4 regions of the Anaeromicrobium sediminis genome follow, and region 1 is predicted to be linked to each of the others. Evidence: a T-box and tRNA genes for the amino acid it is inferred to sense, from the RefSeq annotation. Region 1 holds a T-box; the other regions hold tRNA genes.
The links. A T-box is a leader RNA that pairs with one kind of tRNA and senses whether it is charged. The one in region 1 lies ahead of leuS (leucine--tRNA ligase), so its partner is inferred to be a tRNA-Leu.
Positions count from the first base shown of each region.

Region 2: it encodes a tRNA-Leu, which carries the amino acid that the T-box ahead of leuS (leucine--tRNA ligase) is inferred to sense. The anticodon was not compared.
Region 3: it encodes a tRNA-Leu, which carries the amino acid that the T-box ahead of leuS (leucine--tRNA ligase) is inferred to sense. The anticodon was not compared.
Region 4: it encodes a tRNA-Leu, which carries the amino acid that the T-box ahead of leuS (leucine--tRNA ligase) is inferred to sense. The anticodon was not compared.

Region 1 is NZ_NIBG01000001.1:6,767-9,989, forward strand. It holds gene CCE28_RS00055 (LCP family protein) at 1-789, shown strand, start outside; gene CCE28_RS21910 (hypothetical protein) at 839-979, shown strand; gene rsfS (ribosome silencing factor) at 1,155-1,508, shown strand; T-box leader at 1,556-1,738, shown strand; gene leuS (leucine--tRNA ligase) at 1,811-3,223, shown strand, end outside.
Region 2 is NZ_NIBG01000001.1:574,788-578,010, reverse strand. It holds gene CCE28_RS02910 (nicotinate phosphoribosyltransferase) at 1-204, shown strand, start outside; gene CCE28_RS02905 (ABC transporter substrate-binding protein) at 226-1,779, shown strand; tRNA gene CCE28_RS02900 (tRNA-Leu) at 1,957-2,042, shown strand; gene CCE28_RS02895 (C40 family peptidase) at 2,160-3,223, shown strand, end outside.
Region 3 is NZ_NIBG01000001.1:586,467-589,689, reverse strand. It holds gene CCE28_RS02965 (YfjL-like protein) at 137-889, shown strand; tRNA gene CCE28_RS02960 (tRNA-Leu) at 1,234-1,320, opposite strand; gene CCE28_RS02955 (hypothetical protein) at 1,725-2,390, opposite strand; gene CCE28_RS02950 (hypothetical protein) at 2,530-2,739, opposite strand; gene CCE28_RS02945 (metal-dependent hydrolase) at 3,032-3,223, shown strand, end outside.
Region 4 is NZ_NIBG01000001.1:160,248-163,470, forward strand. It holds gene CCE28_RS00795 (hypothetical protein) at 528-1,034, shown strand; tRNA gene CCE28_RS21955 (tRNA-Leu) at 1,229-1,335, opposite strand; gene CCE28_RS21960 (hypothetical protein) at 1,741-1,902, shown strand; gene CCE28_RS00800 (hypothetical protein) at 2,485-3,223, shown strand, end outside.

The sequences.
Region 1 (3,223 bases):
GAAGTTGATTCCAGACAAGTTAGTGAAAAAAGAAAAATAAACATTCTAGCTGTAGGAGTAGATGCTAAAAATTTAAAAAATTCACAAAAGGCCAGAACTGACACTATGATGTTAGCTTCTATTGATACGGATACGAAAGAAATAAGCGTCATATCTATACCTAGAGATTCAAGAGTTGTAATAAGAGGAAGAAGTAAAAAAGATAAAATAAATCATGCCCATGTCTATGGAGGTATGGAACTTACAAAGAAAGCTGTAAAGGATTTATTAGGTGTTCCTATAGATTACTATGTAAAGATAAATTATGAAGGATTAGGAAAGGTAGTAGATACATTAGGAGGAATAGAAGTGGATGTTCCTATGAACATGAAGTATTATGATCCTTATGCAGATCCTCCTTTAAGAATAAATATAAAAAAGGGTAAGCAGGTACTAGATGGAGATAAGGCTATGCAATTTGTTAGATTTAGAAAAGGGTATAAAAATCAAGATTTAGGAAGAATACAAGCACAGCAAATGTTTATTAATGCAATTATAAAAAAGGTTAAATCACCTAGTATTATAGTTAAATTTCCAAGGCTTATAAAGACTTTCAGTTCTTATGTGGATACGGATATGCCCTTATCTACTATGACATATTTAGCTATAATGGCTAAGGATTTTGATTTAGGATCCATCCAAATGACTACAATACCTGGTGATGTGAAAACCATAAATGGCGTTAGTTATTTTATACCTGATTTAGACGGGGTAAAAGAACTAGTAAATAGACTTGTGTATAATCGATAGGAAGTAAAAAATAAAATGTCATTCTAGAATGACATTTTATTTTTTTAACATGAATAGGATAGCAAATAAATTAGTAGGCTTAGGATTGATATTAATATTAATTAACTATATAATAGTTAATGTTATAGAATTTAGAAGTAAAGATAAATATAATAATAAGGGAAATGATAAAAAGAATAAAGTTAATTAATATTAAGTTTATAGGATAAACCTGTTCTATTATTTCAAAAGATTGACTAATAATAAATAAGGATGTATTTTTACTTATTAAAAGAGTTTTTCAGCAGGTCTAGAAATTACCTTATTTAACATTTATTCCATATATATTTATGCTTTAACAAACATATTGTAGCTAGGAGGATTTTATGATAAATAATACTATGGAAACGGTAAAAATCATAATAAAGGCAATCGATGAAAAGAAGGGATTAGATATTAGGATTTTAGATATAAATAATGTATCTAATATTGCGGATTTTTTTATTATAGCCCATGGAAAATCCACAAGACAAGTAAAGGCTATTGCTGATGAAATAGAAAAATCACTGAAAGAAAAAGCAGTTTTATTAGGTCATAAGGAAGGTTATAGGGATGGTAAATGGATATTACTAGACTATATAGATGTGGTTGTTCATGTCTTTACAGAAGATGAGAGAGCTTTTTATGGAGTGGAAAGAGTATGGAAAGATGCTAAGGATATATGCCTTGACAACTTCTAAAAAACAAATTATAATAAAGTAAATTTTGTGGAATTAAAAGTAAATATAGTAAAATAGAGGAGTAGTAAAATTGGATTTTTTTCAGAGAATCGATGGTTGGTGTGAATCGGTAGAAGGAAAATTTGAACTTGCCTCATGGAAATAAATAGGTTAGTTACCTTTATAAAACTATTAAAGAGGACATGGACATGTCAATTAGGGTGGTACCGCGGGTATTTCTCGTCCCTACTAGGTGGATGAGAAGTATTTTTGGTACTTTTTTTTGTAAATAAACAAATTAGAAGAAAATTAGGAGGAGTTTTATGTCTAGGTATGATTTTAGTACAATTGAAAAAAAATGGCAGAGCTCATGGGATAAGGATAATGCCTTTGAGACAAAGAATGATACAGAAAAAGAAAAATATTATGTTTTAGAAATGTTTCCTTATCCATCAGGAAAGTTACATATGGGACATGTTAGAAATTATTCTATAGGTGATGTGTTAGCTAGATTTAAAAAAATGAAAGGCTATAATGTTCTTCATCCTATGGGATGGGATTCCTTTGGTCTTCCAGCAGAAAATGCTGCCATTAAGCATGGAATACATCCTAACAAATGGACTTGGGAAAATATTGAAGAGATGAGAAATCAATTAAAAGAATTAGGCATAAGTTATGACTGGAATAGGGAAGTAGCTACTTGTCATCCAGATTACTACAAATGGACTCAATGGATTTTCTTACAAATGTATAAAAATGGACTAGCATATAAGAAAAAATATCCTGTAAATTGGTGTCCATCATGTGAAACAGTTCTTGCCAATGAACAGGTTGTTGGTGGCCTATGTGAGAGATGTGATACGGCAGTAGGTAAAAAGGATTTAAGTCAATGGTATTTTAAAATAACAGATTATGCAGATGAATTATTAGAGGATATAGAAAAATTAAAGGGATGGCCAGAAAAAGTTAAAATAATGCAAAAAAATTGGATTGGTAAGAGTACTGGAGCAGAAATGTCCTTTAATATTGATGGGTTTGAGGAAAAATTAGATATATTTACTACTAGACCAGATACTATTTGTGGAGTAACATATATGGTTTTAGCTCCAGAACATCCATATGTTCAAAAGTTAGCAAAAGGAACTGAGAATGAAGAGTCTGTAACTAAATTCAAAGAAAAATTACAACATATGTCTGAAATTGAAAGAACGTCTACAACAGTAGAAAAAGAGGGAGTTTTCCTAGGAAGATATGCTATTAACCCTGTTAATGGTAAGAAAATTCCAATATACATAGCAAACTATGTACTTATGGATTATGGTACTGGTGCTATTATGGCAGTACCTGCCCATGACGAAAGGGATTTTGAATTTGCAAAGAAATATAATCTTGATATAATTCCTGTAATAGAACCTAAGGATATGAAACTAGATGAAAACATGGAATGTGCCTATACTGGGGAAGGGATAATGATAAATTCTGGAGACTTTAATGGTACAGATAGTAAAGAAGGAATAGAGAAGATGGTAAACTTCCTAGAAGAAGAAGGCCTAGGGAAGAAAACTATCAACTTTAGACTTAGAGATTGGTTAATCTCTAGACAAAGATATTGGGGAACGCCTATTCCTGTAGTATATTGTGATGACTGTGGTACAGTGCCTGTAGAAGAAAAGGACTTACCATTAGAACTTCCAACGGATGTAGTATTTTCTGGTAAAGGAAAATCTCCACTTACT
Region 2 (3,223 bases), 570 kb from region 1:
TTCGTATCTGGTGGATTAAAGCCAGAAAAAATCAAATTATTATCAGAAGCAGGTGCAGATTCATTTGGAGTTGGAAGTTATATATCTGGTGCTTCAGCTATAGATATGACTATGGATATAAAAGAAGTAAATGGACAACCTGTGGCAAAAAGAGGAAGAATTCCTGGGATGATAGAAAACAAAAAGTTAAAAAAGATTTTTTAATAAACTTTTGGAGGTATATTAATGCCTAAGTTTAATAAGAGCATATTTTTAATAATATTTATAATTAGTTTATGTTTACTTCAAGGATGCCAGGTGAAAAATACTGAAAATGAAGAAGTAAAGGTTATAGAGGAGAAAAAAGTCACTTCAAAGTACGGTGGTACTTTAAGAATACCAGTAGTACAAGCTAAAACTCTAAATCCTTTATTAGATAATAGTAGATCAATGTATTATTTTAATAAATTAATATATGAGAGTTTGTTTGAAGTAGACAAGGATTTAAACATAACTCCATTGTTAGCGGAGGATATTAATTATGTAGACGAGACTACTCTTATAATTAATTTAAAAAATAATATAAAATGGCAAGATGGGTATAACTTTAATTCTGATGATGTTAAATTTACAGTGGATGCACTGAAAAAAAACATATATGGAGATGAAATATCAACCTATGCGTATTTAGTTGAAAATATTAAAAGTATAAATACTAAGGGATCTTATTCTGTAGAAATTAAATTAAATAAACCTGATTATAAGTATGAGAGAAAGTTAATTTTTCCAATAATACCTAAGCACAAATTTAAAACAATAGGAAATGTATATACTAGTTTAGATATAATTCCCATAGGAACTGGACCTTATGAAGTTGAATCTTATGAAAAGCGTAAAAGAGTGTTACTTAGGGCTAGAGAAGACTATTGGAATGAAAAGCCCTATATTGATTTTATAGAAGGAATATATGTTCCAACAGACGCAGCGGCATTATCATTGCTGCAATCTGAGGAAGTTCATGTTGTAGAAGCCGATTACTATGATTGGGATAAATATAAAGAAGATGAAAATCTTATTATTCATGAATTTTCTACTCTGGAGCTTGAATTTATCAATATAAATTTAAATGATGAAAAATTAAGAGACATAAACTTAAGAAAAGCTATTTACTATGGAATTGATAGAACTAAAATAATTGATGATATATATTTAGGCCATGGAACAATACTCAATTACCCCTTTGTAAAGTATGACCTGGGAAATAATAAAAAGGACCCTAAAGATACGGTGGAGGCTTTTAAGTATTTGGCTAATATGGAGACTAACAATAGAATAAAGTTGAACTTATTAGTGAATGATAGTGATGAAAGAGTAAAATCTGCTAAATATATATTAAATGATTTAGCACAAATAGGTATTGATGTTAATGTTCAAGTAGTTAATTGGGATGAATATATGAAAAGAATAAAAATGTCAGACTATGATATGGTTTTAATGGGTGTGGATTTGAAAGAAAGTTTAAGTACTGATTTCTTGTTAAATTCTAGCCAAAACCCTTTTTTCTCTTATAAAAATGAAGAGTTAAATGTACTTACAAGCAAACTACCTGGTGTAGCTAATGAGCTAGACAGGGAAGTTATTAGAAAGGAAATTACAGATATATATATGAATGATATGTCTTATATAAGCCTTTTTATAAGAAATAAAGCTATAATTAGTTCAAAAAAAATAAAGGGAAGTTTATCACCAAACCTATTTAATATATATAATAATATTAACAAGTGGTATATAGAGAATTGATCTAATTAAAGAAGTTATTTAAAATTGTGAATATAAAACCATAAGGTAATATAGGGGAAACATTCCCCTATATCCTTCGCAATAAATTAATATGTGACAACTTACATTTGAACAATGTTAATATATTGACATTGAATTTTAAAAATTATATAATTGAACTGACATAAAATTTAATATGTGGATGTGGTGGAACAGGCAGACACGCTGTCTTGAGGGGGCAGTGCTCACAGGGCGTGCGGGTTCAAATCCCGCCATCCGCACCAAAATTACATATAGACTACTCTAAAGAGTAGTCTACATTGCAATATGAAGGAAAAAGACAAAAAAATACTTTTTTGTAAAAATAAACCAGTTGATAAACTGCTAGGAGGATAAAATAAGTGAGTATATTAAGAAGGTGTAAAAAGGCCGTAATAACCTTAGCTGCTACATCTATTCTGTTAATACCTATAACTGTAGAAGGTTTAGATAAAGGGATAATTATAGGAGACAATGTAAATATAAGAAATGCTACAGATTTGAATTCTAAAGTTGTAAGTACTATTAAACTAGGTTCTTATGTGGACGTTTTAGAAAATAATAAGAATTGGTATAAGGTACAAGCAAATGATAAGACAGGATGGATATACGGAGACTATATAGTTGTAGATGGTTCCAATGATAATTATAAAAAGGGAGTAGCTACATCTAATGTGAATTTTAGAAAAGAACCTAATATGAAAGGGTCAATTATAAAGACTATTAAAGAGAACACAGAAGTTTTAATTGTAGAATCAAAAGAGGATTGGCTAAAAGTAGAATTAGATAATGTACAAGGGTGGCTAAATAAAAACTACGTTAAAGTACAATCTAACTATCCTAAGGGATTTATAAAAGGAAACAGTGTTAATATTAGAGAAAAAGCTAATAAAGAAGCTAATGTAATTGCCAAAGTAAACTCTCAAGAAGTATCAATTATGGGATATGAAAGTGATTGGTATAATATAGTACTTGCAAATGGAAGTGAAGGGTGGACTCATAAAAGTCTAATTGATGTTGTAAGTAAAACAACTACCTCTAGAGGGGCGGCAAGTAGTAGAGCTTTAAGTGTGGTAAACATAGCTAAAGGCAAAATGGGTAAAAGATATGTATGGGGAGCCACAGGTCCGAATTCATTTGATTGTTCTGGTTTTACTTATTATGTGTACAAGCAATTGGGGATTAAATTACCTAGAGTATCAAGGTCTCAGGCAACTGTAGGTACACCTGTATCAAAAGGTCAATTACTTCCTGGAGATTTAGTATTTTTCAAAGGAAGCGCAGGCACGATAAATCATGTCGGTATATATATAGGAAATGGTGACTTTATACATTCTTCTTCTGGAAAGAAAGCTATGAAAGTAATAGTATCTAATTTAAATACAGGGTCTTACAAAAGAAGATATGTGAAGGCAAGAAGGGTGTT
Region 3 (3,223 bases), 580 kb from region 1:
TTTGAAGATAAGCAAATATTCCCGACTCAGTAAGCAAACACCACCAAATATGGATAAAAAGCGAAACTGGTTCGTGAAATGAGTAGTTAGATGACAGCAGTAATAAATTGTTGACTAGATTAAGGAGATTCCTGTTATGAAAAAAATGAAATTATCAATGAAAATTATTACAACAACAGTTATAACAGTTATTGTAGTAGTGATATGCTTTATCTTAGTAATAATGGATGCATATAATGGAAATCCCATATCAAAAGGAATTGCAACTGGAAAAATCAATGATTATGTCAAAACTACTTATGAAGAATATGAATTAATAGTTGGAGAGACAAGATATAGTTTCGATTATGGTAATTATTGGTCTTATGTGTATTCGAAAAAGGATATTGATATGCATTTTAATGTGATGTATAAACATGGAAAAATATATGACAATTTTGAATTTCAAGTTTTGAGTGGACAGAATACCTGTTTACGAATGGAGAAGGAGTATACACTGTTTATTAGTTCGTTATTAAAAAAAGAATATCCATATACATATAAAAATGCAGCAGTACAGTACGTTGAAATGGATTATGAAAAGAAGTTTGATGGAAAATTAAATAAGCCCTTAGATATTAATGATGCAAAATATATGAAAGTATCTCTTTTTTTGAACAATGTAGATGGGTCTGTTGAATCTCTTGCATCCAATTTGAAAAAACTACATCTGATACTAACTAAAAATGGATATTATTTTGATGAATATGATCTTGTGATTGAAAGTTATATTAGAGTATCAAGCATTAAAAGTAATATGATAGATGAGAAATTAGTTGAACTTATTCAATATGCATTAGATAATAGGGAAGAAGCTATTGAAAAATATGGATTTTGGGTAAATAAATAATATGAAAAGCTGTTAAGACCGTCATCTAACATACTATTTTCAGACATTCCACTAGACCCATGTGGGACGTCGCAATATAGCAAGCTCGTTAGGTGGAATAATCAGTTGACGATTATCTACATTATGCGTTCCATGTGTTAGTGGCTTTTAATAAGTTATTTTAATTTTAAATAGGATAAACGGAGAGATTAAATAAAGAGAGGACCAATAAGGTTCTTTTTTTATTGGAAATAAACAAAGAGAGGTCCAATAAGGTTTTAGTCCGTTAGAAGAATGGTTAGAAGGTTAGAAGAAAATTTCATAAAAATAAAATAAGCTAGGGTACTAAACCCTAGCTTATTCAATGGTGCCGAAAGAGGGACTCGAACCCTCACGATGTTTCCATCAACGGATTTTGAGTCCGTCGCGTCTGCCAATTCCACCATTTCGGCCTATCTACTACATTTCACACGTTGGTCACTATGGATTTTCACCAAATACACCAAACGGATTATCTGCTGATAACAAATATAATAGCACTTTTACCATAGAATGTCAATAAAGTCTTTGATAATTAAGTCAGTTAATATTTCTAGACGTTTAAGCACGTCAAGCAAGAGCATATTTGTTAAACAATATTGTCAGAAAGTATATGAAGTTCATATGTAGATTGGTAAGGAATAATCCGTTATGTACTTTTAGTGTTACTACGTTTAAACTCGGATGTAAATCTATTCAAAGGAATTTACAGTATACATTCTTTGGTGGGTAAAATCTGTTAAAAATTGAAAAGTAACACAATAAGATTGTGAAACATTCACAGACCCTAAGTTTTTGAGCATTGGCTGGTGATATATTATTGAATTTGCTGTTTCTTAAAAATTAAAGTATATATAATGTAAATCACAGTATAAAAAGCAGCTATTACTAAACTAAAATATGTTCCGAATTTTTTCATTTCATCAGGGAAAACACCTTGACTTTGAAAACCAATAATTGATAATAGTGAAATTATGATTAGTATGATTAATCCATTTAAATTTCTATTGCTGAACTCTTTCAATGCATAGGCTTTGATGGCAATTCTTATTAACTTCCCTATGAGTCCTGTAAATGTGTATATATAACCCCGGCTTATACTATCCCATTCATTCGCAAACATTATCATATTTATTATAATCACCACAAATATCCCAAGCCTATTGCAATTAAATGGGTTAGTCCATACTTTTATATTTCTTTCGATTCTGCGTCCAGTCAAAAACTCACCAAAACTTAAAAACATAACTTTTTTCGAATAGAATAGGTAATACGTTATTACTCCACCTAGTATTAATACCGTAAGAATTACTGCACCAGTAATATTCATTTCATAATAAATATTTATACCTGTAATGGTATTAAATATCGATACAACTGATCCTATTACTAGATTTACCATGTAAAAGTCTATAAAGCCTGCCAATATTGGATGAGGTCTAGATTTTACTACTCTTGATTTGTTAAATTGTTTATTTTCCATATTAAACCTCCATACACTATTCATTTTAAATTGTGGTCTCCATTGCAAGAATATGGAATGTTTTTTGATTTTAAGCAATCCATAAATTGGGCAATAACATGACAAGTATCATGTATTACAAAATAGATATATTTTCACTTTATTGTGTTACTACCTCAAATGCTATAGTAAAATAATTCCCAATATTATTATATATTACACTAATATTTTTAAAGTTCCTATCTAGAAAGTTAGAAACATAGGTCTTTGGTCTAAGGATTTTTAATTTACAGTTATGAATGAATTTATTAATATGAATTGTTCCCTCTGTTTGCTTCTTTGTACTCCTTATAATTGTTGTTTTGCCCATAAAAAAAGTACCTCCGAATTATTCTGTAATTAAACAAAAAATCAGTTGGTACTGAAGTTCAATAAATGGGTAAAAATGTCTATTTTGACTTTATGAGAACTAAAAAACAGACGCAAACAATTTTGGGCCCGTCGCGTCTGTTAATTCCACTATTTCTACCTATACATTATATCAGTATAACATAAAGAGGAAAACGATTCAAATGGTATCTTTTGAAGTTTGATACTGCACAAAAATTATGGTAAACTAATATAGTGTATGATAATATGAAAATAATGAAGGGGGAATTGTAATGGATCCATTAACTCATGCCATAATTGGATTGGGTATAGGCTCTTTTGCTCAAAATACAATGGATATAACTAATCCATTAGTAATTGGATGCGTAATAGGGTCTGTTATACCTGATATAGATGTAGTGGCTAGAATAAAAGACGATTTTTTATATTTAAAACACCATAGAGGAATGACACATACTATACCG
Region 4 (3,223 bases), 150 kb from region 1:
CTCGAACCCTCACGGAGTTGCCTTTAACGGATTTTAAATTACTTTGGATAAATTTGTACTAATAGTTAAGGAGTCATAAAGATATATACACCCATTTGTTTAAAGAAGACCAAAAAGAAGTATCTAGCATTTTAGATAGTAAAGTGTTGGGTAAAAGTTCAATGGTTATTACGCATTGAATAATTTACAATATGTGTATATAATAGTAATGTTATACATGTACAACATATAGGTTTATGGGTTGAAGATAAGCTTATATCCCGAATAATTACATAAACCACTATATGTGGATGAAAAGTCATTAAGTTTTATGGAAGAATAGTTAGGCGAAATTTTTTTAGAGATTTTAGATACTTATGTTTTCATCATTAGAAGGATAAAACAAGAAATTAAAAAATGATAATGCTTTCTTTTTAGAAAAATTAGCTTAGAAATAATGGCTTGATAATATGCAATTGTAATATATGGAGATATAAAACGAAAAGTTGCTCTTGTATCATATTAAAAATATTAAGGAGGGAGAAAATATGACAGTTTCACAATATATTAAAATTCCAAAAGGTGTTAATGTTCCGAAAAATATTTTAGATTCTAAATTTATAAAACCACCACTTGAAGTAATTCAGTTGGTAGAATCAATCTCGCCTGAAAGCCACATTTTTTTTCATGAACATCCAATAGTACAAAAGTCATATCGTAATTACTTAGATATATTTGTTAATGCAAGGTTGACTTATTGGAGAAATTACACTAATGAACCACTTTGGGCTAAAAGCTATGGAGAGGTATTAATATTAAGGGTGCTACATGAATTAGGTCATATTGTATGTGGACATAAAGGCTCTTTAAAGATTGAAAATGGGAAGGTAATACAAATCGTATCTGATACAGAGGTTGAAAGGTGTGAGAAGGAAGCATGGGATTGGGCAATTAGATACAGGAGTGAGAATTTAGAAAATTATATAAATCTTGTTTACAAATGTCAGTTATTTGCTGAAACACATCCATATACGGAAGTAGTAGATTGGCAATAAACTAAACATTTTTTAACTTTAAATAATATAAATGAAGAGATTAAGTAAGAAGAGAACCAATAAGGTTCTTTTTTTATTGGAAATATATAAAGCGAGTGCAATAGGTTTTAGTCCGTTAGAAGAATGGTTAGAAGGTTAGAAGGTAATTTCACGAAAATGAAATAAGCTAGTGTACTCAACACTAGGTATTTCAATGGTGCCGAAAGAGGGACTCGAACCCTCACGGAGTTGCCCCCAACGGATTTTGAGTCCGTTTTTTATTTTAATAGGGATCTGGCTTAGTAATTTCAATATATTCAGCGATTTTTACAATTAGAAATAAATGAATTTATTACTTTCTACTGTATCTTACAACTACTATCATTACCTGTAAAGTACTTATACCATATATTTATACAAATAAAAATAATTCTAATCTATATTCCTACCTTTAAGATACCTTTTAAAAGCTATATAATGATCATAAAAGGGAATTTATGCCCAAAAGGTATCATAATACCATCGGGTAAAAAAATAGCTTATAATGGCTAGGTGTAAAAAAAACAAATAAAAAGTAAAATATCCAGGTTTAGAAAATCCTTAAAGCCATTTAAAACACACCATCACAGAGGTTGAAAATGAATATTGAAGTATCAATTAAAATCCATATATATTCAATTTTTAACGTAAAATCCACTCTCATGCTAAAAATTTGGGTGGGCTCTAAGTGGTAAAGAATAAGAAGTACAAAGTATGTGAAGTTTTAGAAAATATCCCTAATCCCTTAAAAAAACAGCCCTATCAGAGATTGGCAAAAAAGATGTTATATGATAGGGAGAACTATACATATTTTGCATGTTGGAGTGCATTTAATAAAGATCAAATGTAACGGTTTAGAAAATATCCTTAATCCCTTAAAAAATCAGCCCTATCAGAGATTGATCCAAAAAATGATATATGATACGGAGAACTATACATATTTTGCATATTGGAATGCATTTAATAAAGACCCAATGGGAAAAAGGGTTAGGAGGTATTATAGATAACCAACTACTAAATGTACGCTACAAACCAACTAAACGTCAAAATAAAGGTAATTCAATAGCCAAATAGGAGATTTAGAAAGATGTATTATATGGTAATGACCTTACTTAGAAGAAAGTAATCCAAAACTTTATAAAAAATTAAGCCAGTAGAGGATATTCCATTATTAATTAGTGGAAGTCCTTTTTTTTATGCCTAAAAACAAAAATACAATTAAAGAAAGGAGTGATTTATATGACATTAATTAAAAAAATATCTACACAGGTACGGTAAAAGAGAAATTTAAAGTAAAGATATGATAACTATCTAGTGAGCTAGGAAACTTAAAAGGAATTGGAAGATGATAGAGAAAATTGTTTCTAAATAGTCACTAATAGATTATGCAGCAGAAATTTATAATTACAGATTAAAAAGGGGGACTTTAAACATGAAAGTTAAATGTATGTTAGATGAAAAGAAATATAATAGTAAGCCAAAAGGAGATGAAATAGGAAAGATTGTTAAAAGGTTAGAGAAATCTGAATGTAATATAGGTATAAGCGATTTAGCAGGTTTAATGGTACAAGGATGTACTTTTAGACCTGCTTTTTTAAATGGAAGTAAAGATGAAAATTGGATTTCACAACAATTATTTGCACTAGATTTTGACAAAGGGACTACAATTGAGGAAGAAATAAGTAGATGTAGGCAATTAAATATAATGCCTATATTCGGATATACTACTTTTTCTCATAGTGAAAAGCGTCATAGATTTAGGTTAGTTTTTTGTAGTAATAAAATTTTTACTATTTATGAAGAAGCTGAAAAAGTACAAGTAGCATTAATGAATTTATTTAATAAGTGTGATCCAAAAAGTAAGAATATAAGTAAGTTATATTTTGGGGGCACAAATTTAATATTTGAAGGATATGATAATAAATTAGATATTGATGGATTACTTTTACATAATAAATTACTTAAAAAAAAGATTTACAAATGCAACAATGGTAGTCGTGAGAGAAAAGGGGTACAAGATATAAAAGATATAAATATATCTAATGTATCTTGTACCCCAAAAACCCATTTGCATAATATGAATATTATTAATGCAATAAAAACGCATAATACGGAGTATCTAAAAAAATATATAGGAAATAAACATCAGATAACGTTTGAAACTAAAGAAC